DNA from 2 places in the Streptomyces sp. NPDC030296 genome. Region 2 is predicted to be linked to the other one. Evidence: riboswitches for the same ligand, from Rfam matches in the RefSeq annotation. Region 2 holds a riboswitch; the other holds the start of a gene.

Region 1 (14,817 bases), on a different contig from region 2:
CGGCCATGTGTGGACCGGCTCCCCGGCGTGCATCAGCTCGCAGTACCTCCGTGTGGTGGCGGCCAGCGCCGCGTCCCGTCCGAGGCCCTTCTCCAGCGCCTGATGGAACGTTTCGACCTGCCAGGACGCCCCGTTGACCCGCCGTCGGCAGCGCTCCTCGATCACCCCGAGGTAGAAGTCCCGGTCCACCGGCTCGACGCCCCACGCGTCCAGCCCCGCCTCGGCGAGCGGCAGCAGTTCCTCCCGTACGAGGTTGACGGCGTCCACCGGCCCCACCCCGCCGTACCGGCCCCGGCGCGGCCACTGCAACCGCGCGTCGATGCCGTGCCGGCACGCCTCGTCGAAGTTGGCGGCAGCGGTCTCGAACGGCATCCGCGTCCACACGGGCCGCGACTCCTCGGCGAGGGCGCGCACGACCCCGTAGTAGAACGCCGCGTTGGCGATCACGTCGGTGATGGTGGGGCCGGCGGGCAGCACCCGGTTCTCGACCCGCAGGTGCGGGACCCCGTCGGCGATGCCGTACACCGGCCGGTTCCAGCGGTAGACCGTGCCGTTGTGCAGGGTCAGCTCCGCGAGTTTCGGCACGCCGCCCGCGTCGAGGACGCCGAGCGGATCCTCGTCGTCGCAGATGGGCAGCAGCGCCGGGAAGAAGCGCAGGTTCTCCTCGAAGAGGTCGTACGCCGAGGAGATCCACCGCTCCCCGAACCAGGTGCGCGGCCGGACCCCCTGGGCCTGGAGCTCCGGCGGCCTGGTGTCCGTGGACTGCTGGAACAGCGGCGGCCGCGACTCACGCCACAGCTCGCGCCCGAACAGGAACGGCGCGTTGGCGCCGATGGCGACCTGCGCCGCCGTGACCGCCTGGGCCGCGTTCCACACGTCCGCGAAGCGCTCGGGGGTGACCTGGAGGTGCAACTGCACGGAGGTGCAGGCGGCCTCGGGCGCGATGGACTTCGACGTGCACACGAGCCGCTCCACACCATCGATGTCGAGCGTGAAGTCCTCGCCCCGCGCGGCGACGATCTGATCGTTGAGCAAGGTGTAGCGGTCGCCCGCGGAGAGATTGGACGAGACCAGATCGTCCCGGTCGAGTGTCGGCAGAATGCCGATCATCACGATGCCGGCATCCACCTCACCGGCCTTCCGGTCGGCGTACGCCAGGGACGTACGCAGCTCCTCGGAAAGCTGGTCGAATACCCTGCCGCCCAGGCGGTGTGGAGCGATGTTGACTTCCAGATTGAACATGGCGAGTTCTGTTTGGAAATCTCGGCTCGCAATCCGTTCGAGTACTTGCGCATTCATCATTCTCGGCAGACCGTCCGCCCCGACGAGGTTGAGCTCGATCTCCACACCCATCAGGTTCTTGGGGCGATCGAACCGCTTCTCCTCCAGCAGGCGCTCCAGTCCCGCCAGGCACTGCCGCAGTTTGTCACGGTAGAGCTGACGGTCGGACAGGCCGAACGACCCCGCCACGACCTTCTCCCCCATCGAAGTGTCCCTCCTCGGATGGGCAGGCCGATGAGCCGGCCACGACTGCGGTTCACGGATGATGATGCCCAGGCAGAGCCGCCGATAACGTCCCGCGGGAGACCTGCGCCCGCTAGGCTGAGCGCGTTCACCCTCCATGGAATGCACGCGGCGTGCTTCTGGCACATTCACGCGGCAAGAAAGAGCACGCGCTTTCCATGCCTCGAGATTCGTGAAAAGCACCGATGGGAACCGGCCTACCGCTACGCGACGGTAATCCGAGGTCATCCTCTCACTCCCCAGAGAATATCGGGATGATTCCCGCGATTCAGCGACCGGATACCGCCTTGCTCTTCATATCGAAGACAGCTAGACGAAACACTGTTTGAACAAGCGTCGTATAAACTCCGCAAACGAGGCTGAGAGTCGGCTCTCGCGGTCCTCGGTCCTGTCGTCGGAGCTCGCACGGCGGACCCTCAACCCACGCACCGGACCCCGGGCACCCGTCTCTCCGATCCCCGAGAGCTGACAGCGCCGTCCGCCCCCGCCCTCGCGCCACCGTGCCTGTCGAATGAGAGGCGACCCACCATGCCGCTGCTTGTCCCCCCGGCTCCCGCGCCCGCCCTGCGCACCGTCCTCACGGCACTCGGATCACCCACCGCCGTCAGCGAGGCCCGAACTCCCTCCCTGCGAAGCGCCCAAGGTCCCGCCACCCCCGAGCTCCCGCTGCCCGTCCACGTGCTCGACCGGATCACCCCCGAGGGCGCCGGCAGCACACGGCTCGCGGGCTGGCGCTTCCTGATCCGCTCCGGCGACCGCGCCCTGGCCGCCGCCGAGACCCGCCTCACCCCGGACGGCTGGGCCTTCTCGCACTTCTTCGAGGGCCCGTACCTCGCGTCCACCGAACTCGCCCTGCGCCAGGCCGACCTCATGCAACAGCCCTACCAGCCCCGCCTGCTGTCCGTGCCCGAGCTGTACATGCTCACCCTCTGGCTGCACGCGGACACCACGGCCGACGGCGCGACCGGCGTCCCGGCACCGACCGACCTCCTCGTGCCGCTGGCGCCCGCCCCACCCGGGATCGCGGCCCACCGGCCGCACCGGGTCGCCGACCTCCTCCCGGTCCTGACCACCCGCCTGACCCCCGCACCCCTCATGGGATCGCCCGCCTGAACCGAGGGCCGCCACCTCATTCGCACCGTCGCGTACCCCGCCGCCGATATCCGGGCGGCGGGGTACGCCATTGTCATCGGCACGGCATTCCGCTCTTACGCGCGGCAATACGCTCGTACGAGCCATTCATAGTCCGCGCCCCACGACGGACTAGCCCCATCCGACCATGGCGAACCACCCGAACGGGCAGGGGCGTTGCGATGAACCGTGCGCATGGAGGATGCGTCATCAACCTGTGAGAAAGCCGTGCTGCGAAATGCCTGCGGATTCACGCCCGTGGGGCAACACTGGGACCGGACCGAATAATCACAACGGGGGGCGGCCATGAGCGAGGCTTCACGCCGCGATACAGACACGACAGCCATCTCACCACTGACGACAGAGCGAAAGATCCCCACAACCATGTGCCAGCACCAGCCACCGTGCCCGACCGCCGAATCCGCCGACCGGGAAGGCGCCCGTCTCGTGGCGCACCACCCGGAGCAGGGATGGAGCCTGCTCTGCAACGGCGTTCTGCTCTTCGAGGACACCGGTGAGCTCCTTCCCGACGGCCAGATCATCGCCCCGCACCGCCCGCTCGACAGCGGCACGGTGATGACGGCGGCCTGAGCCGCGAGAGGTGCGCACAGGGCGAGCGTCCCCGCAGGCGGACGCCCGCCCGGACACAAAGAGGGGCCGGCCGGAGAAGCACTCTCCGCACCGGCCCCGACGCGTATCCGCGGGCGACTACTCCTCGTAGGCGTCCAGCGGCGGGCAGGAGCAGACCAGGTTCCGGTCACCGAAGGCCTGGTCGATCCGGCGAACCGGCGGCCAGTACTTGTCGGCGGGCTTCACCCCGGCCGGGAACACGGCCTCCTCACGGGTGTACGCGTGGTTCCACTCGTCGCCCAGCGCGGCCGCGGTGTGCGGGGCGTTCCGCAGCGGGTTGTCCTCTGCGGGCCACTCGCCCGAACCGACCTTCTCGATCTCCGCGCGGATCGCGATCATCGCGTCGCAGAACCGGTCCAGTTCGGCGAGGTCCTCCGACTCGGTCGGCTCGATCATCAGCGTCCCCGCCACCGGGAACGACATCGTCGGCGCGTGGAAGCCGTAGTCGATCAGCCGCTTGGCGATGTCGTCGACGCTGACCCCGGTCGTCTTCGCGAGCGGCCGCAGGTCGACGATGCACTCGTGCGCGACGAGCCCGCCCGGACCGGTGTACAGCACGGGGTAGTGCGGCTCCAGCCGCTTGGCGATGTAGTTGGCGCTGAGCACGGCGACCTGCGTCGCCCTCTTGAGGCCCTCGCCTCCCATCAGCCGGACGTACGACCACGAGATCGGCAGGATGCCCGCCGAGCCCCACGGGGCGGCCGAGATCGGGCCCACACCGGTCTCCGGGCCGGCCGCGGGCTGCATCGGGTGGTTCGGCAGATACGGCGCCAGGTGCTCCCTGACCGCCACGGGCCCGACACCGGGACCGCCGCCGCCGTGCGGGATGCAGAACGTCTTGTGCAGGTTCAGGTGCGAGACGTCACCGCCGAAGTGGCCCGGCTTGGCGAGGCCAACCAGCGCGTTGAGGTTGGCGCCGTCGACGTACACCTGGCCGCCGGCGTCGTGCACCTGGGCGCAGATGTCGGCGACGTGCTCCTCGAACACACCGTGCGTCGACGGGTAGGTGATCATCAGCACGGCCAGCTCGTCGCGGTACTGCTCGATCTTGGCCCGCAGGTCCTCGACGTCGATCTCGCCGTCCTCGGCGGTCTTCACGACGACGACCTTCATGCCCGCCATCACGGCGCTCGCGGCGTTGGTGCCGTGCGCCGAGGACGGGATCAGGCAGACGGTGCGCTGGTCGTCGCCGTTGGCCCGGTGGTAGCCGCGCACGGCGAGCAGGCCCGCCAGCTCACCCTGCGAGCCGGCGTTCGGCTGGAGCGACACCTTGTCGTATCCGGTGACCTCGGCGAGCCGCTCCTCCAGCTCACGGATCAGCGTCAGATAGCCCTGCGCCTGCGCCGCGGGCGCGAAGGGGTGCAGCTGCCCGAACTCGGGCCAGGTCACCGGCTCCATCTCGGTGGTCGCGTTGAGCTTCATCGTGCAGGAGCCCAGCGGGATCATGCCCCGGTCGAGCGCGTAGTCCCGGTCGGCGAGACGGCGCAGGTAGCGCAGCATCGCGGTCTCGGACCGGTGCTCGTGGAACACGGGATGCGTGAGGTACTCGTCGGAGCGCAGCAGCGCCTCGGGCAGCGTGTCCTCGGCGACGGCGTCGAGGTCCTCGACGTTGCCCTCCACCCCGAACGCCGTCCACACGGCACCCAGCTGCGCCCGCGTGGTGGTCTCGTCGCAGGAGACGGACACCTGGTCGGCGTCCACGAGGTGCAGGTTCACGCCGTGCTGCCGCGCGGCAGCGACGACCTCGGCGGCCCGTCCCGGCACCCGGGCGGTGAGCGTGTCGAAGTACGCGCCGTGCACGACCTCGACGCCGCCCGCGGCGAGCCCGGCGGCGAGGACGGTGGCGTACCGGTGGGTGCGCCGGGCGATGGTCCGCAGCCCCTCGGGGCCGTGGTAGACGGCGTACATGCCGGCCATCACGGCGAGCAGCACCTGGGCGGTGCAGATGTTGCTGGTCGCCTTCTCCCGGCGGATGTGCTGCTCACGGGTCTGGAGGGCGAGCCGGTACGCCTTGTGCCCGTCCGCGTCCACGGAGACGCCCACGAGCCGTCCAGGCAGGCTGCGCGCGAACTTCTCGTGCACGGCCATGTAGCCCGCGTGCGGCCCGCCGAAGCCCATCGGCACACCGAAGCGCTGCGTCGTGCCGACCGCGATGTCGGCGCCCAGCTCACCGGGCGGGGTCAGCAGGGTGAGGGCGAGCAGGTCGGCGGCGACGGTGACGAGCGCCCCGAGGCCGTGGGCCTGCTCGATGACCGGCTTGAGGTCGCGTACGGCACCGGAGGCACCCGGGTACTGCAGGAGTACGCCGTTGATCTCGCGGGAGGCGATGTCGGCGGGGATGCCGTCGCTGAGGTCGGCGACGACGACCTCGACCCCGGTCGGCTCGGCGCGGGTCTCGATCACGGCGATGGTCTGCGGCAGCGTGTCCGCGTCGACCAGGAAGAGGCCCTTCTTGTTCCGGCCCATGCGCCGGGACAGGGACATGGCCTCGGCGGCGGCCGTGCCCTCGTCGAGCAGGGAGGCTCCGGAGGTGGGCAGCCCGGTGAGCTCGGCGACCATGGTCTGGAAGTTGAGCAGCGCTTCGAGCCGCCCCTGGGAGATCTCGGGCTGGTAAGGCGTGTAGGCCGTGTACCAGGCGGGGTTCTCCATGACGTTCCGCAGGATGACCGGCGGGGTGAACGTCCCGTAGTAGCCGAGCCCGATCATGGAGCCCAGCACCTGGTTGCGGTCGGCGAGCGAGCGCAGCTCGGCGAGCACCTCGGCCTCGGTGCGGGCGCCCGGCAGCTTCAGCGCCTCAGCGTTCTTGATCACATCGGGGACCGCGGCGGCCGTCAGCTCGTCGAGCGAGCCGTATCCGACGTGGGCGAGCATCTTGGCCCGGGCCTCGGCGTCGGGTCCGATGTGACGCCGCTCGAACGGGATGCCCTGTTCGAGCTCTGTGAGCGGAATGCGGTGGGCGGTCATTGCGGAGGCCTCCTGGTCTGACACGACCTTCGAGGGCACCACGGCATGGGTGCCCGACGGCCTCCCCCTCTGTCATCTCGACCTGAGAGCTTCACCGGCCCGGGTAGGGGCCGGCTTTCACCGTCGGTGAGAGCGGAAACCGTCGACACCCGCTCTGCTTTCCAGAGTGACCTCGTCCGTGCGGTACGTGAGCCTGAGAGATTCCGGGGAGGATTTGCTCCTTCGGCGCCTCCGGATGGTGTCCGGAGGACTCTCCCGCACGGGTTCAACAGCCGCTGCCAGCGTATCAGCGCGGTCAACGCACGCGCCTTCGAGTGGCCGCCGTCCCGGTTGTGCCTTTTCGTAGTGGTGAGGAAGGATTTGCAAACCCCCATGGCGACCACTTGGAGGGCCCGTGCAGACCGACATCGATCCGCGCAATCTGATCGGCCGCAAGGCGTTCGACCGCAAGGGCACCAAGATCGGCACCGTGGACGAGGTCTACCTCGACGACGCGACCGGCGTCCCCGAGTGGGCCGCGATACGCATGGGCCTCTTCGGCCGCGACGCCTTCATCCCCCTCGAGCCCAGCGAACTCGTCGAGGGCTCCCTCCGCGTCCCTTTCGACCGCGCGCTCATCAAGGACGCCCCCGACTTCGGTGTCGGCCGCCACCTCTCCCCCGAACAGGAACTCCAGCTCTACCACCACTACGGCCTGGACATAGCCCCGCCGCCCCCGCTGGACCACGACTTCGGCAACGTCGCGAGCCAGGAAGACCCCTGAACCCACCCCGTCCCCACTCCGCGCCGCCTCGACACGGCCTCTCAGCCCCACAGTGGCCCCTTCATCCCGACGCCCTCCCCGCCCCTCCCTCGTGCTCCGTTCCCGGCCCCGGCACGGGCACCGCCTCCGAAGGTCGCACCGGCCCGCCCGGCACCAGCGGCAGCGGGTCCACCGCCTCGAGATCCGGGTCGTCCGTCCGGAACGTCCGCACCCGCCCCGGCTCCTTGTCCTCGGGCGTCTCGAACCGCACGGTGACCCGCCCGAGCCCGCTTCCCTGCACCCAGCCGTGCCCGTACTCGGAGTGCCATACGTCGTGCCCGGCCGACCACCGACGCTCGACGACATGCCCCGCGCTCCTCTCGTCAGCAACGGCCTCCTCCACCGTCTCCTCCTCAGGAAGCTCCGGCTCCCCCGCGGCCTGGGCGAACAGGTCCTCCTGCGTGTAGTCGGCGAGCCCGCTGACCCCGACCCCCAGCAGCCGTACCCCACCGGTGGTGTCGACGGCCTCCAGCAGCCGCCCCGCTGCCTCCCGCACCACGGCCGGATCGTCCGTCGGCCCTCGCAGCGTCTCGGACCGGGTCAGCGTCGAGAAGTCGTACCGCCGTACCTTCAGCACGATCGTCCGCCCCGACAGACCGGCCCCCCTGAGCCGCCGCACACACCGGTCGGCGAGCCGCTGCACCTCCAGCCGGACCCGCACCCGGTCATGGATGTCCACGTCGTAGGTGTCCTCCACGGACACGGACTTGGCGTCCCGCTCGGCGACCACGGCCCGGTCGTCGCGCGCCAGCGCCATGGCGTACAGGCCGTGCCCGTGGGCCTTCCCCAGCAGCCGTACGACCTCGTCCTCGCCGGCCTCCACGATCTCCTCGACGGTGGTGATCCCCGCGCGCCGCAGATGGTCCCCGGTGGCCGGCCCGACGCCGGGGAGGATCCGCACGGACATCGGCCCGAGGAGTGCCCGCTCGGTGCCGGGCTCGATGAGCACCAGCCCGTCCGGCTTGGCCTGCTCGGAGGCGATCTTCGCGAGCATCTTGGACGCGGCGAGCCCCACCGACCCGGTCAGCCCGGTCACTTCCCGTATCTCCTGACGCAGTCGCACGCCCGTCGCACGCGCCGAGGCCTCGTCCCAGGCCACTCCCCCGGCCTCCAGGTCCACGAAGGCCTCATCCAGGCTCAGTGGCTCGACCAGGGGCGACAGGCCGTGCAGCAGCCCCATGACCTGCTGGCTGATCGCCCGGTAGAACGTGAAGCGGGGCGTGAGGTAGGCGGCGTTCGGCGCGAGCCGACGGGCCTGCGCCGTCGGCATGGCCGAGTGCACCCCGAAGACCCTCGCCTCGTAGGAGGCGGTGGCGACCACGCCGCGGGGGCCGATCCCGCCCACGATGACGGCCCTCCCGCGCAGACTCGGCTTGGACGCCTGCTCCACCGAGGCGTAGAAGGCATCCATGTCGAGATGCAGGATCGTGGGCGCGGTTCTCACATCTCCGATGCTGCCCTACACCACTGACAATGCCCTGCCACGGCCCGACGGCGGCCCTGTCGCCGCAGACGACCCGGCCCGGTCATGGGCCGGCCACGCTCCTGACGCCGAGGGCCGGCACCCGCCGCTCGGGCCCGCCGCCACCCGCCGCTCTCGGCCGCGGCGCCCCGATCAGACCGCGCGGTTGCGCCTGCGCGCCAGTTCGTCCGTGGGATTGGGGCGGACCAGGGTCTCGCCCGTGTCGATCCGCTCGCCGTGCAACTGGGAGAGAGCACTTTCCACATCGCGCCAGACGACCCCGACGGCGATTCCGAAGATCCCCTGGCCGCCTTGGAGAAGGGCGTGGACCTCGTCCGGCGAGCTGCATTCGTAGACCGTGGCCCCGTCGCTCATCAGCGTCATCCGCTCCAGATCGCTGAAGCCCCGCTCCCGCAGGTGCTGGACGGCTGTGCGGATGTTCTGCAGGGAGACGCCGGTGTCGAGGAACCGTTTCACGATCTTGAGGACGACGACGTCCCGGAAGCTGTAGAGCCGCTGCGTCCCGGACCCGTGGGCGGACCGCACACTGGGCTCCACCAAGCCGGTGCGGGCCCAGTAGTCGAGCTGGCGATAGGTGATGCCGGCGGCGGCACACGCGGTGGGGCCGCGGTATCCGACGTTCTCGTGCGGCTCGGGCTCTGCCTCCGTGCTGTCATGGACAGCCGTCGGCAACTGTGGAACGGGACCGGCCGCGCCGCCGGAATGGGGATAGCCCCTGCTCGAGCGGAGCCGAGCGCTCGGGGGAGGGTACGAGCCGCTCTCCCCCAGACTGCGTCCGGGGGCACCCCCAGCCGTACCGTCGCCGCTGTTCCTCACGCCGACCTCCGTCCTTGACCTGCCTTATCGACGGTAGGCAGCCACCAGGGGTGCGTCAACGACCGCCACACTCGGCACGCCGAGTGATAATCACCCTGAGAGTGGTTTCCCGTGCCCTTCCGCGGGGAAAGGCTAGCCGAATGTGCTAAGCGGAACCCCAGGACACCGCATCGGCACGTGTCAGGTGCCGGACTCTCGTGACGCCGCCCCCTTGATCGACACGCCCGGGCCCCGACCCGCTCGGTCGGCGCTCCGCTAGGCCGTGGACGGCACGCGGTGCTGCTCCCGCCGGTCACCACTGCGCGGCCCGGTGACGGCGCGGCGGCCCGGCGGTCCACCAGCCGCCCTTGGCGGCGCGTCGGCGACTCGGCCCCGCGCCACGGGCCGACGGCCCGGCGGCCGCGGGGACAGACACCACCGCGGCCCTGCCTCACTGGCTGCTGGTACCGAAGTCCTCCGGCGAGATCTGGTCGAGGAACTCGCGGAACTTCTCCACCTCGTCCTCCTGCTCGTCCGGGATCGCGATGCCCGCGTCGTCGAGCACCCCGTCACTGCCGAAGATCGGCGTCCCGGTGCGCAGCGCCAGCGCTATGGCGTCGGAGGGCCTGGCGCTCACCTCGACACCGCTGGCGAAGACCAGCTCCGCGTAGAAGACGCCTTCACGCAGATCCGTGATGCGCACTTCCGTGAGCTCCTGGCCGACGGCCTCCAGCACGTCCTTGAACAGGTCGTGGGTCAGCGGCCGCGCGGGGGCCATGCCCTGCTGGGCGAAGGCGATCGCGGTGGCCTCCCCGGGCCCGATCCAGATGGGGAGGTAACGGTCGCCTCCCACTTCACGCAGGAGCACGATCGGTTGGTTGGAGGGCATTTCGACCCGGACACCTACGACATCGAGCTCGTTCACACAGCAACCCTAGGCCGTGCTCGGGATGTTTGGGTAGTCGAGCACGGATAGGCCGGACGATCCGCCACAGGCGAACACCCCTCTTCAGCGGAGCCGGACACCCAGCGCGCTCCGCACCAGCGCGGCGTGCAGCTTCACCGTGAGCCCCGCCAGCTCCCGCGTGCGGTCCTCCGCGTGCGCTCTGGTCTGGGGATTGCGGTGGCGGCGCAGCGGCGCGACGACCTGCTCCACGAGGCCCGCCTCACGGTCGGCGGCGGCCCGCATCACCCGCAGATGCCTCGGCTCGATACCGAATCGCCCCAGTTCCACCACAAGCGTGGCGACCGTGAGGGCCTCGGCGTCGTACGTGCCGTCCGGCAGCGGCGCCACGAGCCCGTACGACTCCCACTCGGCCAGCTGCTCCTCGCCGATCCCGGCGCCGGCCAGCAGCTCGGCCCGCCCGATCCGGGCGGCGGTGGGCTCCTCGGGCTCCCCCAAGAGCTCGCTCAGCCGCTCTCCGTCGCCGATGTCCCGCTGGCGGCCAACCGGCGGCAGCCGGACGTCCTCGCCCCGTTCCAGGGCCGCCAGGTGCTCACGGATCACCTTGAGCGGCAGATAGTGGTCCCGCTGCATCCTCAGGACGTGTCCGAGACGCTCGACGTCCCCGGCGCTGAACTTGCGATACCCCGAGGGGGTCCGCTGCGGCTCGATGAGCCCCTCCGACTCCAGGAAACGGATCTTGGAGATCGTGACCTCGGGGAACTCCTCGCGCAGCAGGTTCAGCACCGAGCCGATGCTCATCAGGCCACTGTTCGCGGCGGCGGTGCCGTGATCGGCACCACCGCTCGTTGTTCGAAGCATGGACCTTCCCTGGGGATTCCCCCCGGATCGAGTCCGGGGGCGGGTCAGTAACCCCGCTGGCTCGCGTAGAAGACCAGCCGGTACTTGCCGATCTGCACCTCGTCACCGTTGTGCAGGGCGACCTGGTCGATGCGCTCGCGGTTGACGTAGGTGCCGTTCAGGCTGCCGACGTCGGCGACCGTGAACGAGCCGTCCTGGGCCCGACGGAACTCCACATGGCGACGGGAGACAGTGACGTCGTCCAGGAAGATGTCGCTCTGCGGGTGACGGCCCGCCGTCGTCAGGTCGCTGTCGAGCAGGAAGCGGCTGCCCGCGTTCGGCCCGCGGCGTACGACGAGGAGTGCCGATCCGAGCGGCAGCGCGTCGACGGCGGCCTGGGCCTCCGGCGAGAGCGCCGGCAGCTGCGTCTGGCCCGTCGTCTCGGAGTCGTAGGCCTCGAGGCCGGAGATCGAGATCGTGGAGGTCGTCTCGGACGGACGCTCCGGGACGGCGCCGGGACGCAGCGGCGCACCGCAGTTCGAGCAGAAGCGGCTGTTCTCCGCGTTGCGGTTACCGCACCGCGTACACACCAGGGCCGACATCGACGGATCCTCCTGCCGCGGCTGCCCCGCCGGGGCATTGGACGCATACGGGTCGGTGGCAAACCCTCCACCCGTACCTGAGGCTGACGGGTCCCCGAAACCTATGCGGCCCGACTGGGCAGGGTCAACAGACGGCGCGCCCTGACCTCCGGAAATGTCACCGCCCGGACCAGCGACCTGGTCCCGGAAGAGGGGGCGCTCGCCGCCCTGGCCCTCCGCCTCCGAAGGCTGCGCGCGATGGCGGGAGGTCGCGTTGCCGCTGTCCTCTCGCGCGCTCTTGCCGAACAACTTCGCAAACAACTTCACGGGCGATTCCCCTTGACCGAAACAGACCCGCCCGTGGGGCAGGACGAACCCTGACTGAACACACCGGCCGACCCGGACATCCTCACAACGTCCGTTTCCACCAGACAGTTTCCACCACGCACCACCCATTCGGTGCGCCGACCCCCCGCAACCTCTTGCCCTCGCCGGACGACCCCTATGCACCTGCGGTTCACTGGGAGGACGACCGAGCGTAGTCAGGCCGCTTCGCCGCTCGCAAGGCGTCCACGACGATCTTGTCAGCCCGCTCCACGGTCACGGTGGCCTGCTCCTTCTCCAGTGTCTGCACCACGCCTCCGGGGATGTTCAACGCGGGCTCGAGGTCCTGCGGGTTGCCGATGACCTTGAAACGAAAGGGCTGGGTGATCTTGTTCCCGTCGACACTGATTCCCTTGCCGGAATCGGTGAGATAGGTGCTGGCGACCACGCGTACGCCGTTCACCTGGATCGCCTCCGCGCCGGCGGCGCGCAGCTCCTGGATCGCGTCGAGCAACATGTCCGCCTCGACCGTCCCCTTCGTGTCGTTGATCGTCAGCGTGATGCCGGGTCCCTGCGCGGCCACGGTGCCCGCCAGTACGCCGAGTTGTCTCTCCTTCTCGACGGTCTGCTTGCGTGCCTCCTCGGCCTGGTCCGAGCTGTTCTCCAGCTCGGTGCGCTGATCCTCGAGACCCTGCTTCTCCTCCTCCAGACGCTGAGTACGGTCATCCAGTTCATCGAGGATGCGTACGAGATCTTCCTGGCGTGCGCCGCGCAGCGCGCTGTCGTCGTTGTTGGAGGCCACCTGGACGGCCAGGCCGAAGCCCAGGCCGAACAGCAGCACGGCCACGATGAGTTGGGCTCGTGTGAAGCGCGGCGGCCACAGCCCCTGGGCCAGCCGCTGCCGTCCGGTCAGCCGGTTCTTCTCGTCGGGCGTGGCCGTGTCGGGCGCTCCGGCGGCCGTGACGGGGACCTCCTGCGGCAGCTCACGGCGCAACCGGGTCGTCGGCTCGTCGTCGTCCGCCCCGCCCGCGCCCCGGCCCGCACCCGGGCCCGTCGTCGGCCTCGGCGTCTCGTGCCTCTCGCTCATCGGCCTCACGCCCGGAACACGTGCCGGCGGATCGCCGCGGCGTTGGAGAAGATGCGGATGCCGAGAACGACCACGACGCCCGTGGACAGCTGGGCCCCCACACCCAACTTGTCGCCGAGGAACACGATCAGGGCGGCCACGACCACGTTGGACAGGAACGACACCACGAAGACCTTGTCGTCGAAGATCCCGTCCAGCATGGCGCGCAGCCCGCCGAAAACGGCGTCCAGGGCGGCGACGACGGCGATGGGGAGGTACGGCTCGACCACCGCGGGTACCTCGGGCCGGACCAACAGTCCGGCCACGACTCCGAGGACGAGGCCCAGTACGGCGATCACGATGTGCCCTTCCTAGTGCTCGGTTCTGCTGTTCGTACGATCACGCTCGGCGCGGCCGGCACCTTGATGTCGCTCTCCGCGGAGATGCTCGTCCGGATCCCGAAGTTCTCTTGCAGGGCATGCAGGTACAGCCCGTCGGGGCTGTTCTGGAACCTGGTGCTCAGCCGCTGCCCGTCCCCCACCGCGAGCACCGTGTACGGCGGCACCAGCGGCTTGTTGTCGACCAGTATGGCGTCGCCGGCGGCCCTGATCGCCGACAGCGCGGTGAGCCGCTGTCCGTTGATCGAGACGGCCTCGGCGCCCGACTCCCACAACCCGTTGACGACCCGCTGCATGTCCCGGTCGCGCACACGCCCGGTGTCGGAGAATCCGGAGGTCTCGCGGGGGCCGCCGTCACCGCCCTGGCTGGCGGTCTTCGAGTCGTTGACGACGAGCTTCACGCCGGGGCCGTGCACCTCGACGGCGCCCGACAGGATGCCCACGAGGTCGCCCTGGCCGCTGCCGCCGTTCTTGAGCGCCTCGCGCTGGCGTGCGCTCACGTCGTCGCGGAGGTCGTCGACGGAGTCCTCCAGCTTGTCCGCGGCCGCGGTCCGCTGGTGGATGCGGTCGATGAGCTCCTCGCGCTCCTTGGCCAGCGCCGGTGCGCTGATACGCGCCTGCGCCGCGCCCACGGTCACCACCAGGGCGGCGAGCACCAGCCCGACGGCGAGGCCCAGCTTCGCCCGTACGGTTTTCGGCATGCCCCCGGTGCCGTCGGCCTTCTTCCGGGCGGCGGCCTCGGCGTACCCGTCGTCGAGGCTGTGGTCCATGACGTTGTTGAGCAGCGACATGGAGGCGTCCGGACGCGACGGGCGCGCGGGTGTGCTCCGAACGGGGGGCTGCTGCGGCATGCCGCACATCGTCGCACGTCGCGCCCGCTACCTCCGAATGGCCCCACCCGCGTGCCGGACAGGCCCCGTTGGGGGCACTTGTCCGGCACGCGCGTGTGGCGGGTGTTTCAGCGTCCGGCGCTGTCCACCACCGACGACCATTCGTCCAGCAGGGCCTGCGCCGAGGCGTCGTCGGGTCCTTCGGCCCACAGATGCGTGACGGCCTCCGCCGGATCCGGCAGGACCATCACCCACCGCCCGTCGGTCTCCACGACCCGCACACCGTCGGTCGTATCGACAAAGCGACTGCCGGCGGCCTCCACGACCCGGCGCATCACGAGCCCCTTGACGGCCCACGGAGTGGCGAGATCCCGCTTGAGGACATGCGCCCGCGGAATCCGCGCGTCGATCTGGCTCAGCGTGAGCTGTGTCCGCGCCACGAGCCCGATGAGCCGTACGAAGGCCGCCGTCCCGTCGAAGACGCTGCTGAACTCCGGCACGATGAACCCGCCGCGCCCGTCTCCGCCGAAGATGGTCGTCTCGTC
Region 2 (14,817 bases):
CGCTGGTCGAGGAGGCACTGGGGAGCCTGCACCTCGTCCTCGGGGATCTGATGGCAGCGGTCGGCGACAGTGACGAACTGATCCAGCGCGCCGTCGAGCTGATCGCCCGTCATGTGGACGCGTACCCCGCTCACGTCCGCTTTATCGCGCGCGAGCGGCACGGAGGTGTCCAGCCGGTGCGGGAGGCGATCCAGGACCAACTGACCCGGTTCGCCGCGGAGGTGTGCGACGACCTGGCCAAGCGGCCCGAGACCGCAGGCTGGAGCGACGACGACCGGTTGATGCTCGCCGGTCTGTACGTCGATCAGATGCTGGCGACGGCCTCCCTGTTCCTGGAGGCCCACGACGACCCCGAGGCGGAACGCGCACGCGTGACCCGCCTCGCGGGCCGCCGGATGCGGCTGATCACCATCGGCTGCCGCCACTGGCTCGACTGAGGAGCGGACGAGGCGCCGCCGGGGGTCCGCCACAGCCGCCAGGCCCGCCACAGCCGCCGGGCGCGCCCTTGGGTGCGCCGGAGGGGGCTCCCGACGGGGCTCCGGCCCTTCGCGCGCGGCCGGCCCCCCGACCGGCCGCGCGCTCAGCCCGTGAGCCGCGCTCAGCCCGTGAGCCGCGCGCGGGCCAGTTGCCGGGACTGCGCGACCAGGCGGTCGGCGCTGTCCCAGACCTCGGCGTCCTCCTCCAGGAAGCCGCCGGCGAGGTTGCGGGTGGTGATGGAGACCCGCAGCGGTCCGGGCGCCGGACGGCACCGCACATGCACGGTCAGTTCGACCGTCGGGACCCAGCCGGAGATGCCCAGCTCGAAGGCGGTCGGCGGCAGCGCGTCCACCGCGAGGAGCAGCGACAGGGGGTCCGGGTCACGGCCGTCGGCGAGTCCGAACCAGGCGCGCATCTCGCCGTTCCCCGACGGCGCGCCGAGGGCCCAGCCGAGGGTCGACGGGTCCAGCTTGAGGAACAGCCGGTCGGTGATGGCGGAGCTGCCGGGGACCGGGGCGGGCGCGTCGTCCGGGCCGAAGCACTGCTCGATCGGCGGGATCGCGGGCGGCTTCGCCGTCGTACGGACGTCGTCCGGGAGGGAGCCGAGGTCGCCGTAGGAGGCGAGGACGCGGATCCGCTCGATCTCGCGGCCCTCGTCGTCGTACTGGAGGAGGGACGCCTGGCCGGTCGACAGGGTCCGGCCGGTGCGGACGACGTCCGTGCGGATGACGGCGGGGCCGGGCTGGGAGGCGGTCAGGTAGTGCGCGGAGACCGTGAACGGGTCGGCGTGCGGGAGCGTGTCCGCGAGGGCGCGGCCCAGCATCGCGAGCAGGTAGCCGCCGTTGACGGCGCTGATGATCGTCCAGCCGGCGGAGAGGTCCGCGTCGTAGACGCCGGGTTCCCGTCGGCGGACCGCGGTGTCGCGGTCGAACTCGCTGTCGCCGACGGTGGCCTGTACGGAAGCTGCTTCGGGCATGGGTGAACCGTACAACAGCTCATTACTAAGCGGTAGCTTTTCTTGTTGCGGCGACGTTTCCACTCACCCTTCCTCGACCGCCGCCGAGCGCCGGTTCCACGCGCGCGGCGCCCGCCAGTGGTACCGCATCGCCAGCAGCCTGAGCGCGAAGGCGGCGGCCGCCGCGAAGGCCGAGGTGAAGGGGTTGAGCGCGTCGTAGCGGATGCAGAGGACGACCAGGCAGGCGCCGACCATCGCGGGCACCGCGTACAGATCGCGGTCCCAGCGCAGCAGCGAGGGCACCTCGTTGGCGAGCACGTCCCGCAGCACACCGCCGCCGACCGCCGTGGCGAGACCGAGGGCCGCCGAGGCGGTGAGGCCCAGCCCGTACTCGTACGCCTTCGTCGTGCCGGTGACACAGAACAGGCCGAGACCGGCCGCGTCGAAGACGTTCACGCCGTTCTGGATGCGCTCGACCTCCGGATGGAGGAAGAACACCAGCAGGGCGGCGAACAGCGGGGTGATGAAGTAGCCGAGGTCGGTGAAGGCGGCCGGCGGCACGGCTCCGATGACCAGGTCCCGGAAGAGACCACCGCCGAGCGCGGTGACCTCGGCGAGGACGGCGATGCCGAAGACGTCGAAGTTCTTGCGCACGGCCAGCAGCGCGCCGGAGATCGCGAAGACGAAGATGCCGATCAGATCGAGCGCGTGCTGGACGGACGGGGTGAACAGTTGCTGGAGCACCCACACATTGTGACGCAACAACGAGCCCCCGCCTTATATTGCAAGGCAGGGGCTCGATCTGGTCTTACTTGTTACTTGTCGCCGGTCTCCTTGGCGACCTCGGTCTGGGCGGGCCCCTCAGCCGGAGCCTCGACCTTCTCCGTGGCCTCGGCGGCATCCGTGTCAGCCGCGGTCTCCACGCCGGCCGCGGCCTCCACCTCCGCCGCGACCGCCGCGGACGTCTCCGCCGACTGGGCCAGTACCTCGTCGGGCACCAGCTCGCCCGCCTCCTTGGCGGCGGCCAGCAGGACGACGTCCTGGGGCTGCTGGTCGTCGAAGTTCTCCGGGTGGTGGCAGGCGACCCGCTGGCCCGGCTTCAGCTCGGCGAGCGGCGGCTCGGTGGTCCGGCAGACCTCCGTGGCCTTCCAGCACCGGGTGTGGAAGCGGCAGCCGCTCGGCGGCGAGATCGGCGAGGGCACATCGCCCTTGAGCAGGATGCGCTCGCTCTTGGCGCCACGCCGCCTGGGGTCCGGGATCGGCACCGCCGACAGCAGGGCCTTGGTGTAGGGGTGCATCGGCGACTGGTACAGCGCGTCCCGGTCGGCGAGCTCGACGATCTTGCCGAGGTACATCACCGCGATGCGGTCCGAGACATGGCGGACGACGGAGAGGTCGTGCGCGATGATCACGTACGTGAGGCCCAGCTCGTCCTGGAGGTCGTCCATGAGGTTGACGACCTGCGCCTGGATGGACACGTCGAGCGCGGAGACCGGCTCGTCGGCCACGACCATACGGGGCTTGAGGGCGAGGGCGCGGGCGATGCCGATGCGCTGGCGCTGACCGCCGGAGAACTCGTGCGGGTAGCGGTTGTAGTGCTCGGGGCTGAGGCCCACCAGCTCCAGGAGGCGCTGGACCTCCTTCTTCACACCGCCCTCGGGCTCGACGCCCTGGAGCTTGAACGGCGCCGAGACGATCGTGCCGATGGTGTGCCGGGGGTTCAGCGAGCCGTACGGGTCCTGGAAGATCATCTGCACGTCGCGGCGCAGCGGGCGCATGCCCGACGTGTTGAGGTGCGTGATGTCCTGGCCGTCGAACTCGATGCGCCCGCCGGAGGGCTCCAGGAGCCGGGTGATGAGCCGGCCCATGGTCGACTTGCCGCAGCCGGACTCGCCGACGACACCGAGGGTCTCGCCCCGGCGCACCTCGAAGTCGATGCCGTCGACGGCCTTGACCGCCCCGACCTGCCGCTGGAGCAGGCCCTTCTTCAGGGGGAAGTGCTTGACCAGGCCCTCGACCTTGAGCAGCGGCTTCTCTTCGGCGCGCGGGGCCGGCACGGCGGCCCGGGTCTCAGTCTCGCTCACAGCTTCGGCGCAATCTCTTCGTTCCAGATCCGCGTGCGGTCCTCCTGCGACAGGTGGCAGGCGGTGAAGTGCCTGCCGCCGACCTCACGCAGTTCGGGGCGCTCGGTGCGGGTGACGTTGTCCTTGGGGACGTCCGCGTAGGGGCAGCGCGGGTTGAAGGCGCAGCCCGAGGGGACATTGATGAGGCTGGGCGGCTGGCCCTTGACCGGGATGAGCCGGTCGGTCTGCTCGCGGTCGATGCGCGGCATCGAGCCGAGCAGGCCCCAGGTGTAGGGGTGCTGCGGCTGGTAGAAGATGTCGTCGACCGGTCCGCGCTCCACGCAGCGGCCGCCGTACATCACGAGGATGTCGTCGGCGATCTCGGCGACCACGCCGAGGTCGTGCGTGATGATGATGACCGCGGAGCCGAACTCCTTCTGCAGGTCGCGGATGAGGTCCAGGATCTGCGCCTGGACGGTCACGTCCAGGGCGGTGGTGGGCTCGTCGGCGATCAGCAGTTCGGGGTTGTTGACCAGGGCCATGGCGATCATGGCGCGCTGGCGCATACCGCCGGAGAACTCGTGCGGGTAGTTGTTGACCCGCTTGTTCGGCTCCGGGATGCCGACGCGGTCGAGGAGTTCGACGGCGCGCCTGCGGGCGGTCTTCTTGTCGACGTCGTGGTGGACGCGGTACGCCTCCACGATCTGGTTGCCGACCGTGTAGTACGGGTGCATCGCGGACAGCGGGTCCTGGAAGATCATCGCCATCTCGCGGCCACGCAGCCGGCGGACCTCGTCGGGCGAGGCGGAGACCAGTTCCTTGCCGTCGAGCCAGATCTCGCCGGACATCCGCACGTTCTTGCCGCGCGCGCCGAGCCGGTGCAGACCCATGATGGCCAGCGAGGTCACCGACTTGCCGGAGCCGGACTCGCCCACGATGCCGAGGGTCTTGCCCTTCTCCAGTTGGAAGGAGAGGCCGTCGACGGACTTGACCAGGCCGTCGTCGGTCGGGAAGTGCACCTTGAGGTCGCGCACCTCGAGGAAGGCGTCGGGGGCGTCCCCGCTGCGTACGGGCTCGCCGACGGCGGCCCCGGTCTTGGACAGTTCGGTCACGAGAGCCTCACCCGCGGGTCGATCGTGGCGTACAGCAGGTCCACCACAAGGTTCATGAAGACGACGAAGAACGCCGCGAGCAGGGTCACCCCGAGGATCGGGGGCAGGTCGTTGGCGGTGATCGACTGGACCGCGTACTCGCCGATGCCGTGCAGGGAGAACACGGTCTCGGTGATGACGGCACCGCCGAGCAGCAGGCCGATGTCCATGCCGAAGACCGTCACCAGCGGGGTCAGCGCGGCCCGCAGACCGTGCCGGACGACCACCTTGCGCTCCCGCAGGCCCTTGGCCCGCGCGGTACGGATGAAGTCCTCGTTCATCGTCTCCAGCATGCCCGAGCGGGTGAGCCGGGCGTAGATGGCGGAGTAGAGGAGGGCCAGCGAACACCAGGGGAGGAACAGGGTGTTGGCCCACTGCGAGGGGTTCTCCGTGAAGGGGACGTACGTCCTGCCGAAGATCTCCAGCTTGTAGCTGAACAGCAGCAGCGCCAGCTGACCGGTGAAGAACATGGGCAGGGACACGCCCGCGAGCGCCACGCCCATGGCGGAGCGGTCGAAGAACGAGCCCGGTTTGAGCGCGGAGACCACACCGGCGGCGATACCGCCCACCAGCCACAGCACGGCGGCGCCGACGGCCAGCGACAGGGTGACCGGAAGCCGCTCGGTCAGCTGCGGCCAGACCTCCAGGTGGTCCTTGAAGGAGTAGCCGAAGCAGGGGGCGTTGCACTGGACCGTGGTGGGACCGAGGTCATAGGTGGCGCCGGAGACGATCCCCTTGATGAACTCCCAGTACTGGACGTACACCGGCTCGTCCAGGCCGAGGTTCGCCTTGACGGCGGCGATGTCCGCGGGCGTGGGGTTCTTGCCGATGTACTGCTGCGCCAGCTGGTCGGCGGTCTGCCCTGCGAGCTTCGGCAGGATGAAGAAGATGCCGAAGGTGACCGCGGTGACGACCAGCAGCAGGATCACCGCTGCGATCGTCCGGCGGATGATGTACGAGATCACGAGGACCGGCGCCGGCGCCCGCGGGTGACGAACCCGCGGGCGCCAATGCCTTCACCTGCCTTCCGGGGCTACTGCTTGGTGGTACCGATGTTGAGGTAGTCGTACTGACCGCTGAAGGCGGACGACGACACCACGTTGGTGGCGTACGGCGAGCGGTACAGCAGGACCTTGAAGTAGGTCAGCGGCACGATGGCGGCCTGCTCCATGACCTTCTTGTCGACCTGGGTGTACGCGGCGGTGCGGGCGGCCTCGTCGGTGTTGCCGATCGCGTCGTCGAGCAGCTTGTTGATCTCCGGGTCGTTCAGCTCCGACAGGTTGGTGTTGCCGGACTGGCCGATGGCCTTGCCGTGGACGATCTGCTGCAGGAAGCCGTAACCGGTCGGCCAGTCGGAGCCCCACTGCATCATGATCAGGCCGATGTTCTGCTTCTTGTTGAACTTCGGCACGCCCGCGTAGTCGGAGAAGTACTTGCCCGACGGGAACTGCTTGATCTCGGCGTCGATGCCGACCTTCTTCAGCGCGCCGACGATCGCGGTGGCGGCGTCGACCTCACCCTGGCGGTCGGTACGGGCGGAGATGGCGGTCTTGAAGCCCTTCTCCTGCCCGCAGGCCTTCAGGTGCTCCTTGGCCTTGGCCTCGTCGCCCTTGTTGCCCTTGGTGGCGTAGAGGTCGTACTTCTCGTAGCCCGGGATGTCGGTCGGCAGGACCGTGGAGGCGATGTCACCGCGGATCGGGCCGCCCATGGCGGTCTGCACGGCGACCTTGTTGATCGCGTACTGCACGGCCTTGCGGCACTCGACGTTGTCGAACGGCTTCTGCTGCGTGTTGATCGCCGTGTAGATGAGGCGGCCACCGAGCGCGTTGTCCGTGTTGGCGAGCTTGTCCTTGTCGTTGACGAGCTGCGCCTGGGTCTGGGTGTCGACACCCGTGCCCTGGATGTCGATCATCGTGTCGCCGGCCATCACATCCTTGTCGATGGTGGCCTTGTTGACCTTCAGGTTCACGACGATCTTGTCCGGGTACTGCTTGCGCAGCGGGTCCGTCTTCGCGTCCCACTCGGGGTTGCGGGTCAGGACGATCTGCTTGCCCTCGTCGTACTTCTCGAACTTGTACGAGCCGGTCGACACGACCTTCTTGGTGTAGTCGACGCCGGTGTCCTTGGCGCGGGGCACCGGGGCGGTCTGGGGCTGGCTCGCCAGGAAGTCGAAGTCGGCGAAGGGCTTGTTGAGCTTGAAGACGATGGTGTTGTCGTCCGGCGTCTCGATGGACGCTATGCCCTTCTCGCTCTTGTCCTTGTACGGGCCTTTGTACTTGTCCCCGCCGTCCAGCAGCTGCTGGAAGTAGTTGGGGCCGGAGGAGAGCACGTCACGCGCGAAGTTGGAGCGCTCGACCGCGTACTTGACGTCCTTCGAGGTGACGACCGTGCCGTCCTCGAACTTCACGCCTTGGCGGATCTTGTACGTCCAGGTCTTGCCGCCGTCGCTGGGCACGCCCGCGGCCTCGGCGAGGTCCGGGACGAGCTCGTTGCCCTTCTCGCCGGGGCCGGGCTTGAAGGTCATCAGCGGACGCGCGTAGAGACGGCTGAAGTTGAACCCGTACGCGTAGTACATGTTGCCCGGGTCGAGGGACTCGGGAGCGTCGGAGCTCGCGTAGGTGACCGTGCCGCCCTTCTTGGTGGACGCGTTCACGACCTCCTTGGTCGCGGCGTTGGCGCCCGCGCCCTTGGCGGGGTCGTCCGGGCTGTCGTCGGCCTTGCTGCAGGCCGACAGGAGCAAGCCGGCACTGCTGACGGCCGCGATCGCGGCCATTGCTGACCTTCGCATGATGGTCTGTTTCCCCTTCGTAGTTGGACAGTTGAGCAGGACGCGACGGGTGCCCGCGACCGCGGACGTCAGCGGCTGCGGGGGTCGAGGGCGTCCCTGAGGCCGTCACCGAGGAGGTTGAAGGCCAGCACCGTGATGAAGATCGCGAGGCCGGGAACGATCATGTACTGCGGGTCGACCTGGAAGAAGTCGACCGCGTCGTTGAGCATTCCGCCCCAGGAGGCCTGCGGCGGGCGGATACCGACACCGAGGAAGCTCAGGGAGGCCTCGAAGATGATGTTGGTCGGGATCAGCAGCGTCGAGTAGACGATGATCGGCGCGACGAGGTTCGGCAGCAGTTCCCTGAAGAGGATGTACGGCCCGGCGGCCCCCATCCCGCGGGAGGCGTCGATGAACTCCCGTTCCCTCAGCGCCATGGTCTGGGCGCGCACGATGCGCCCCATGTACGGCCAGTTGAAGAAGCCGATGACGAAGATGAGCACCGAGATGTGCAGGGGAAGTCCTTCGAGGCCGAAGGCGCCGCCCTGCAGCGTGGCGGAGATGGCGATGGCGAACAGCAGCAGCGGGAACGCCAGGAAGGTGTCCATCAGCCGGCTGATGATCGAGTCGACCCGGCCGCCGTAGTAGCCGGCGAGGAGGCCGAGCACGGTGCCGATGGCGTTGGACAGGACAGTCGCGCCGAAGGCGACGACCAGGGAGACCCAGGAGCCCTCCAGGATGCGGGCGAGGATGTCGCGGCCGAACTTCGGCTCGACACCGAGCGGGTGGTCCCAGCTCATCCCGCCGAAGTCACCCTTCGGCAGGGAGGTGTTGGGGTCGATCAGGTCCTGGTTGAAGGCGTTGGGGTCGAGTCCGAGCAGCGACTGCAGCGGCCGGGAGAGGGCCGCGATCAGGATCAGCAGGACGACCACGACTCCGCCGGCCACCGCCACCTTGTCGCGCTTGAAGCGGGTCCAGGCGATCTGGCCGAGCGAACGGCCCTCGATCCTCTTGGCCTCGACACCTTCCAGCACGGCCTCGGGCTGTGCCTCGGCCTGCGATCCGGTCGTCTCAATGGGTGCGGTCATCGTCCCTCGTGCTTGCCCGTGCCGGTGGTTGCCGACTGTGCTTGGCGGCCGCCCGGGTCTGCGGTGCGGTCCGTTGCCACTACTGCCGTCGTTCTCTCGCGTACTTCTTGCTTGTGACCCGGTGTCAACGTCGCTGTCTCGCCGTGCCGTTCGGAGGGAGAGGCGCATACGGCACTGAACACCACCGTATGAACAGCACGTTCGGCCGACCCCCCACCGCTCTGGGGGAGTCTTCAACGGTGGCGCGATCAGGCACCAGACCCGACGGCGAATGTATGCGTAACCGTGATGTGGCCAGCAGGGTTCCGGAATCCGAACATCGCATGCGGGTGAGCGGCACCGAACGGACTGTTACAAGTGACCCAGGTCACAGAACGAGTTCGCCATGTCCAGATCACCCGCAATCACCCCCTTCGGGTGCGTGGCAATTCGGGCGAAGAACACATGCCACCAGGCGCTCGACCAAGTATTCCCCGGGTATTTGAGGTTCGTCTGAGCGTTGCTTCGTAACAGAATCCCCGGCCCATTGCGAGCCGTCTCGACAGCCCACTAACTTCTTCTCCGCCGGGGTGGACCGACCCACTCCCCCGGACAGCGAAATGAATTGACCGGGTCGACGGGGAAAACGGGGATACAAATGAATCTGCGCAACAAGCGTGCTCTTTCCGCGACGTTCGCGACGACCGCGCTCGTCACCGGTGCGTTCACGGCCGTGCCGGCCACGGCGAGCGCCGCCGACCAGGCCCCCATGCGCTGCGAGGGCTACACCTACTCCAAGGTGATCAAGCTCGGCACGCCGTGGTACGCCTCCCGCGGCCCGGTGGTCAGCAAGCGCAACAGCAGCTCCAGCAAGTCGACCCTGGTCTACTCGATCAAGACCACCAAGACCCGTACGACGACCTGGGGCGGCGAGGCCAGCGCCAGCGTGGGCTGGGGCATCGCCCAGGTCGAGGCGAAGACCAAGTACGAGGTGGCCAAGTCCGTCGCCAAGGGCCGCACCGTCACCAACCGTATGACGGTCGACCCGGGCAAGCGGGGCTACACCCAGCCGATGGTCGAGTACCAGAAGTTCCAGGTCGAGCGCTGGCGCGAGCTCGGCAACTGCAAGCACGACCGTATCGAGATCGTCGGCATTCTGAAGGGAATCACTTCTTCCCTGCACTTCGCGGAATGCCAGACGCGGCAGGCGTCCTGCACGCCGAAGCCGTAATTCCGGCGGCTTTCCGGAAGAGTGCATATTCGTTCGGGCCCGTGAACGAAAGTGCGCCACCACGGAAACACGCAAAAGGAAAAATGAGCGGCGTTCACCGGCACGGGGGCAGGTGAACGCATGACGGAGCCCCCGGTTCCGGGCAGGTTCGTCATCGAACCGGACCGGGGCCGGGGACTCCCGCCGTACCGGGTCAGTAGCCGCCCGGGTAGCCGTAGCCGCCGGCGGCCGGGGCCTGGGCCGGGGCACCGTGGGCCTCACGGTCGTAGAAGGGGCGGGCGGCGGCCCGCAGCCACATCGCGACCGGGTCGTACTCGTCGGACATGGCGACCGTGGAGACGGGCAGCCCGTCCGGGACGGCGCCGATCGACTGCTGCATCATCGCGCGCACCGAGTCGACGGCGGACGGCGAGGTGTCGTACACGTCGAGGCCGATCGCCAGGTAGGGGGCGCCGAGCGAGGGCTGCACCCAGGCGCGGCGCAGCGAGCGCACGGCCGGGGTGCGGTGGGCGTTCTGCGTGAGCAGGGCGTAGAACTGCGGGATCTCGATGCCTGGCTCGGACAGCCGCAGCGGGCCCGCGGGCTGCCGCTCCAGACCCGTGGCGATCCGGCGCAGATCCAGCCAGGGAATGCCGACGCCGCCGCCCGGGGCGTGCGGGTTGAGCCAGAGTCCGTAGTGGTCGGGGTAGAGCGTGCGGGCCACGTCGAGGCCGTCGACGACCTCGTAACTGCGGTTCCAGCCGCTGGCGGAGAGCTCCTGGGCGGAGGTGACGCAGGGCGCGTAGTTGAACCCGTCCACCTCCATGTTCCCGTACTGGGCGTCGGGGGAGCCTGCCTGGCCGTGCCACAGGAGCATCCAGACCTGGCCGGTGGCGGGGGTCGCGAGGGCACGCAGCAACGCCTCGTAGGCGTCGTAACGCCCCGGCGTCACCTGGCGCAGCATGTGCTCGACCTGCCCGGTCGCCGTGCCGCTCGCGCTCACGTCAGCCGCCCTTCGGTTTGGAGCTGGTGGTGTCGGACCCTGGTTGTGGAAAACCAGCTTAGGTGGTGTGCGGGTCGAGCCGGTCAGGGCTCGGGGCTTGCTGTGCGTCGCGGGCCCCGGTGTCGTCGTGGCTGGTCGCGCCCCGCGGCGCAGCCGCCGACGCCGCCGCCCCGCGCCCTGTCGGGGGCCGGTGTCAGTAGCCCTGTTGGTAGAAGGGGCGGACCTTCTCGCGGAGCCAGTCGCCCACCGGGTCCTGGGCCACGTCCAGGAAGACCATGTTGACCGGCCAGACCACCGGTTGTGTGCCGAGGGCGCGGCCGAGGGCGTCCAGGGGGAGGGTGCGGTCCGCCTCCCAGGAGACCAGGTCGACACCGATGAACATGACGGGGTCGGCCGTCTCGATGGCGGCGAGGCAGCGGCGGGCGCTGAGGACGACGCCGGTCGCGGCGAACTCGGCGGAGGCCGCGGCGAGGAAGTCCACCGGGTCGTCCTGCCAGTCCGGTTCGAACAGGCGGACCCGGGCGCCGCTCGCCGACCCGTCCAGCGGGGTCCGGGCGGCCCGGCACAGCTCGGCCACGGCGGGCGGCGGCAGCGGGATGCCCACGACACCGTCCGGGTTCAGGGCGAGGCCGACCTGCGGGGGCAGCCCGCGGGCGAACTCGACGGCCGGGGCGATCGTGAACGACATGTGGCTGCCGACGACCTGGCGGAACTGCTCCTCGGAGCTGAACACCGGCACGTACACCTGGCCGTCCAGCTGCATCGTCGGCAGATCCAGCTCGCGGCTGTGCCGTCCCCCGCCCTCGGGCAGCGGCACCCACACGAAGCTGCGGGCCAGCACCTCGACGATGCGCGGGCCGGCCCCCGGCACCCCGAGGGAGGCGGACAGCACCTCCTCCAGCTCATTGCCGGGCCACCCGCCGTGTCCATGAGGGTGTGCCTGTGCCGGGAAGTCCGCCGGGAAGTCCATCTGCCGCCTACCGCTTTACTCCGTGATGCTGTTGTCCCTGCACCTTAATGCCCCCCGCCGACAAAGGGGACGGCCCGGCGGCCGCCCTCGACGACGGCCCGGCCCCGCCCCCTGCGGGCGGGCCCGCTCTCAGCCGTCGAAGCCGATCCGGTTCAGCGCGTCCGCCGCGGCCCGGTCGATCAGCACCGCCGATCCGCAGCCCTCCGGCAGGCGCCCCTCCTCCACGGACCGCAGCAGCCGGGTCATCGCCCCCCGGTGCCGGGCGAAGGCGTACCGGGACACCCCGCGTCCCCGCTCCCGCTGTCCGTCGCGCGCCTCACCGGGGGTGACGTCGAGCAGCAGCAGATGGAGGGTGCCGCCCCTGCGGACGGCCTCGCGGGCGAGCCAGCGCCGCACCCATGCCTGGGTTCCGCAGTCGTGCACGACGACGCCCTCACCGGAGCGCAGCGCACGCCGGAGCCCGGCGTAGTGCGCGAGGCGGACGAACGGCCGGTACACGGCGTACGGCAGGACGCGCGCCAGGCGCGCGTCGAAGCGGTCACGCGTGTCCTGGGAGTCGATCCGCGGTCCCGGCACCGTGCGCCGCATCAGGGTCGACTTGCCGCTGCCGGGGAGCCCGGTGACGACCACGAGGTCGACCGGCGCGAACGACAGCACGCGCGGGCTGCGTCCGGAGCGCTCCCTGAGGTCTCGGACGACCGCCCTCGGGAAGGGGCCGCAGGCCGCGGCGGCCGGGCCGACGGGCTGCTCGGGCAGGGCGAGGCCCGAGGTCGTCGCGTACGCCGTGGTCCTGTCCACCGTGATCGTCCTCCCCAGGGGTCGGGAGACCCATCCCCACAGACTGTAAAGAGAAGGTAATGCCCGATCGCTCCTGATTCAGTCCTCGTACTGCCACAAGAGTGCAACGGACCGCTCTGTCTGTCCCCCGAATTCGTGCACCGCCCGGGACCGGGGCGCCCGGCCCGACACCTCCCCGCCCCGGAACCTCCCCCTGCCGTGCCGCGCCGATGCGTGCAATGATGTGCGCGCCAACTGCATACCGGCCGCTTGAATCCGCGCGGGAGAGCTCCCAGCAGTCTTCGCTGGGGCGCCGAAGGAGCAAGTCCCTCCCTTGAATCTCTCAGGCCCAGATACCGCGCGGGCGAGGCACATCTGAAAAGCGAGCCGCTGCGCCAGTGGCTCCACCCAAGGTGCAAACCGCGACCACCGCCGCGTCATCAGGACGTACGGTCGTGGTGAACCTCTCAGGTTCCGATGACAGATGGGGAGGAACGTCCTCGCCTTCCCCCACGCTCGGCTTCGCTCGCGCGTGAGGGACCCCCATCGCCTTGGGAGCAGAACCGATGAGCAGTAGCCCCACCGCCGGACCGCGCCGTACCGCGCTCGATGCGCTGCATCGCTCGCTCGGCGCGACGATGACCGATTTCGCGGGCTGGGACATGCCCCTGCGCTACGGCTCCGAACGCGACGAGCACAACGCCGTACGGACCCGGGCCGGGCTGTTCGACCTCTCCCACATGGGCGAGATCACCGTCACCGGCCCCCAGGCGGCCGCGCTCCTCGACTACGCCCTCGTCGGGAACATCGGCGGCGTGAAGACGGGCCGCGCCCGCTACACCATGATCTGCCGCGAGGACGGCGGCATCCTCGACGACCTGATCGTCTACCGCCTGGCCGACACCGAGTACATGGTCGTCGCGAACGCCTCCAACGCCCAGGTGGTGCTGGACGCGCTGGTGGAGCGCGCGGCCGGGTTCGACGCCGAGGTCCGCGACGACCGCGACGCGTACGCACTGCTCGCGGTCCAGGGCCCCGAGTCCCCCGGCATCGTGAAGGCGCTCACCGACGCCGACCTCGACGGCCTGAAGTACTACGCGGGCCTGCCCGGCACGGTCGCTGGCGTCCCGGCGCTGATCGCGCGCACCGGGTACACCGGCGAGGACGGCTTCGAGCTGTTCGTGAAGCCGGAGCACGCCGTGGAGCTGTGGCAGGCGCTGACCGAGGCGGGCGAGGGCGTCGGCCTGGTGCCGTGCGGCCTGTCCTGCCGGGACACGCTGCGCCTGGAGGCGGGCATGCCGCTGTACGGGCACGAGCTGACCACCGAACTGACGCCCTTCGACGCCGGGCTCGGCCGGGTGGTGAAGTTCGAGAAGGAGGGCGACTTCGTGGGCCGCGCGGCCCTGCGCGAGGCCGCCGAGAACGCCAACCACGAGCCGCAGGTCCTCGTCGGCCTGATCGCCGAGGGCCGTCGGGTCCCCCGCGCCGGGTACCCCGTCGTCGCCGAGGGCAAGGTGATCGGCGAGGTCACCTCCGGCGCCCCCTCCCCCACACTGGGCAAGCCGATCGCGATGGCGTACGTCGACGCCATGTACGCCGCCCCGGGCACCACCGGGGTCGCTGTGGACATCCGCGGCAGCCACGAGCCGTTCGAGGTCGTGGCGCTGCCGTTCTACAAGCGGTCCAGGTGACACCGTCGTAGTCGGCTCACCGTCGTTCAGAAGCGGCATGGCGTGGTCGTGCGGAACGGCACGGCAGCGCACCCGAGCGTGACAAAGGGCACATCCGCCCTGTTCAACAGCGGTTCCAGCAGTCCCTCATTCATCACCACTCCCCCGCGTACAGGAGAATTCAGGCCATGAGCAACCCCCAGCAGCTGCGCTACAGCAAGGAGCACGAGTGGCTGTCGGCCGCCGAGGACGGCGTCTCGACGGTGGGCATCACGGAGCACGCGGCCAACGCGCTCGGCGATGTCGTCTACACCCAGCTCCCCGAGGTGGGCTCCACGGTGACCGCGGGCGAGTCCTGCGGCGAGCTGGAGTCGACGAAGTCCGTCAGCGACCTGTACTCCCCGGTGAGCGGTGAGGTCACCGAGGTCAACGAGGACGTGGTGAACGATCCGTCGCTGGTGAACACGGCCCCCTTCGAGGGCGGCTGGCTGTTCAAGGTGCGGATCACGGACGAGCCGGGCGACCTGCTCTCCGCCGACGAGTACACCGCCTTCATCGCCGGCTGAGAGGTCGTAGCACCATGTCGCTTCTGAACACGCCCCTGCACGAGCTGGACCCGGAGGTGGCGGCCGCGGTCGACGCCGAGCTGCACCGCCAGCAGTCCACCCTGGAGATGATCGCGTCGGAGAACTTCGCTCCGCTCGCCG

Evidence for each region. Region 2 has a riboswitch for glycine ahead of gcvT (glycine cleavage system aminomethyltransferase GcvT). Riboswitches for the same ligand answer to the same signal wherever they lie in the genome.
Region 1: it holds a riboswitch for glycine, as region 2 does, so the genes downstream of both, gcvP (aminomethyl-transferring glycine dehydrogenase) here and gcvT (glycine cleavage system aminomethyltransferase GcvT) in region 2, are expected to answer to the same signal.

The regions. Positions count from the first base shown of each region.
Region 1 covers NZ_JBVICQ010000005.1:601,796-616,612, forward strand. The annotation lists gene ACZ4Z3_RS18180 (glutamate-cysteine ligase family protein) at 1-1,485, opposite strand, end outside; gene ACZ4Z3_RS18185 (hypothetical protein) at 2,053-2,637, shown strand; gene ACZ4Z3_RS18190 (DUF5999 family protein) at 3,040-3,246, shown strand; gene gcvP (aminomethyl-transferring glycine dehydrogenase) at 3,364-6,249, opposite strand; glycine riboswitch at 6,421-6,517, opposite strand; gene ACZ4Z3_RS18200 (PRC-barrel domain-containing protein) at 6,644-7,012, shown strand; gene ACZ4Z3_RS18205 (DNA polymerase IV) at 7,074-8,495, opposite strand; gene ACZ4Z3_RS18210 (MerR family transcriptional regulator) at 8,667-9,350, opposite strand; gene ACZ4Z3_RS18215 (bifunctional nuclease family protein) at 9,781-10,254, opposite strand; gene ftsR (transcriptional regulator FtsR) at 10,339-11,094, opposite strand; gene ACZ4Z3_RS18225 (FHA domain-containing protein) at 11,139-12,110, opposite strand; gene ACZ4Z3_RS18230 (DUF881 domain-containing protein) at 12,172-13,065, opposite strand; gene ACZ4Z3_RS18235 (small basic family protein) at 13,071-13,403, opposite strand; gene ACZ4Z3_RS18240 (DUF881 domain-containing protein) at 13,400-14,302, opposite strand; gene ACZ4Z3_RS18245 (sugar phosphate nucleotidyltransferase) at 14,401-14,817, opposite strand, start outside.
Region 2 covers NZ_JBVICQ010000012.1:287,028-301,844, forward strand. The annotation lists gene ACZ4Z3_RS31680 (TetR family transcriptional regulator) at 1-437, shown strand, start outside; gene ACZ4Z3_RS31685 (thioesterase family protein) at 599-1,453, opposite strand; gene ACZ4Z3_RS31690 (trimeric intracellular cation channel family protein) at 1,517-2,176, opposite strand; gene ACZ4Z3_RS31695 (ABC transporter ATP-binding protein) at 2,248-3,516, opposite strand; gene ACZ4Z3_RS31700 (ABC transporter ATP-binding protein) at 3,513-4,607, opposite strand; gene ACZ4Z3_RS31705 (ABC transporter permease) at 4,604-5,611, opposite strand; gene ACZ4Z3_RS31710 (ABC transporter substrate-binding protein) at 5,680-7,434, opposite strand; gene ACZ4Z3_RS31715 (ABC transporter permease) at 7,503-8,501, opposite strand; gene ACZ4Z3_RS31720 (hypothetical protein) at 9,139-9,711, shown strand; gene ACZ4Z3_RS31725 (enhanced serine sensitivity protein SseB C-terminal domain-containing protein) at 9,905-10,693, opposite strand; gene ACZ4Z3_RS31730 (enhanced serine sensitivity protein SseB) at 10,887-11,663, opposite strand; gene ACZ4Z3_RS31735 (AAA family ATPase) at 11,793-12,467, opposite strand; glycine riboswitch at 12,712-12,809, shown strand; glycine riboswitch at 12,810-12,934, shown strand; gene gcvT (glycine cleavage system aminomethyltransferase GcvT) at 13,007-14,131, shown strand; gene gcvH (glycine cleavage system protein GcvH) at 14,299-14,676, shown strand; partial or broken gene ACZ4Z3_RS31750 (serine hydroxymethyltransferase) at 14,691-14,817, shown strand, end outside.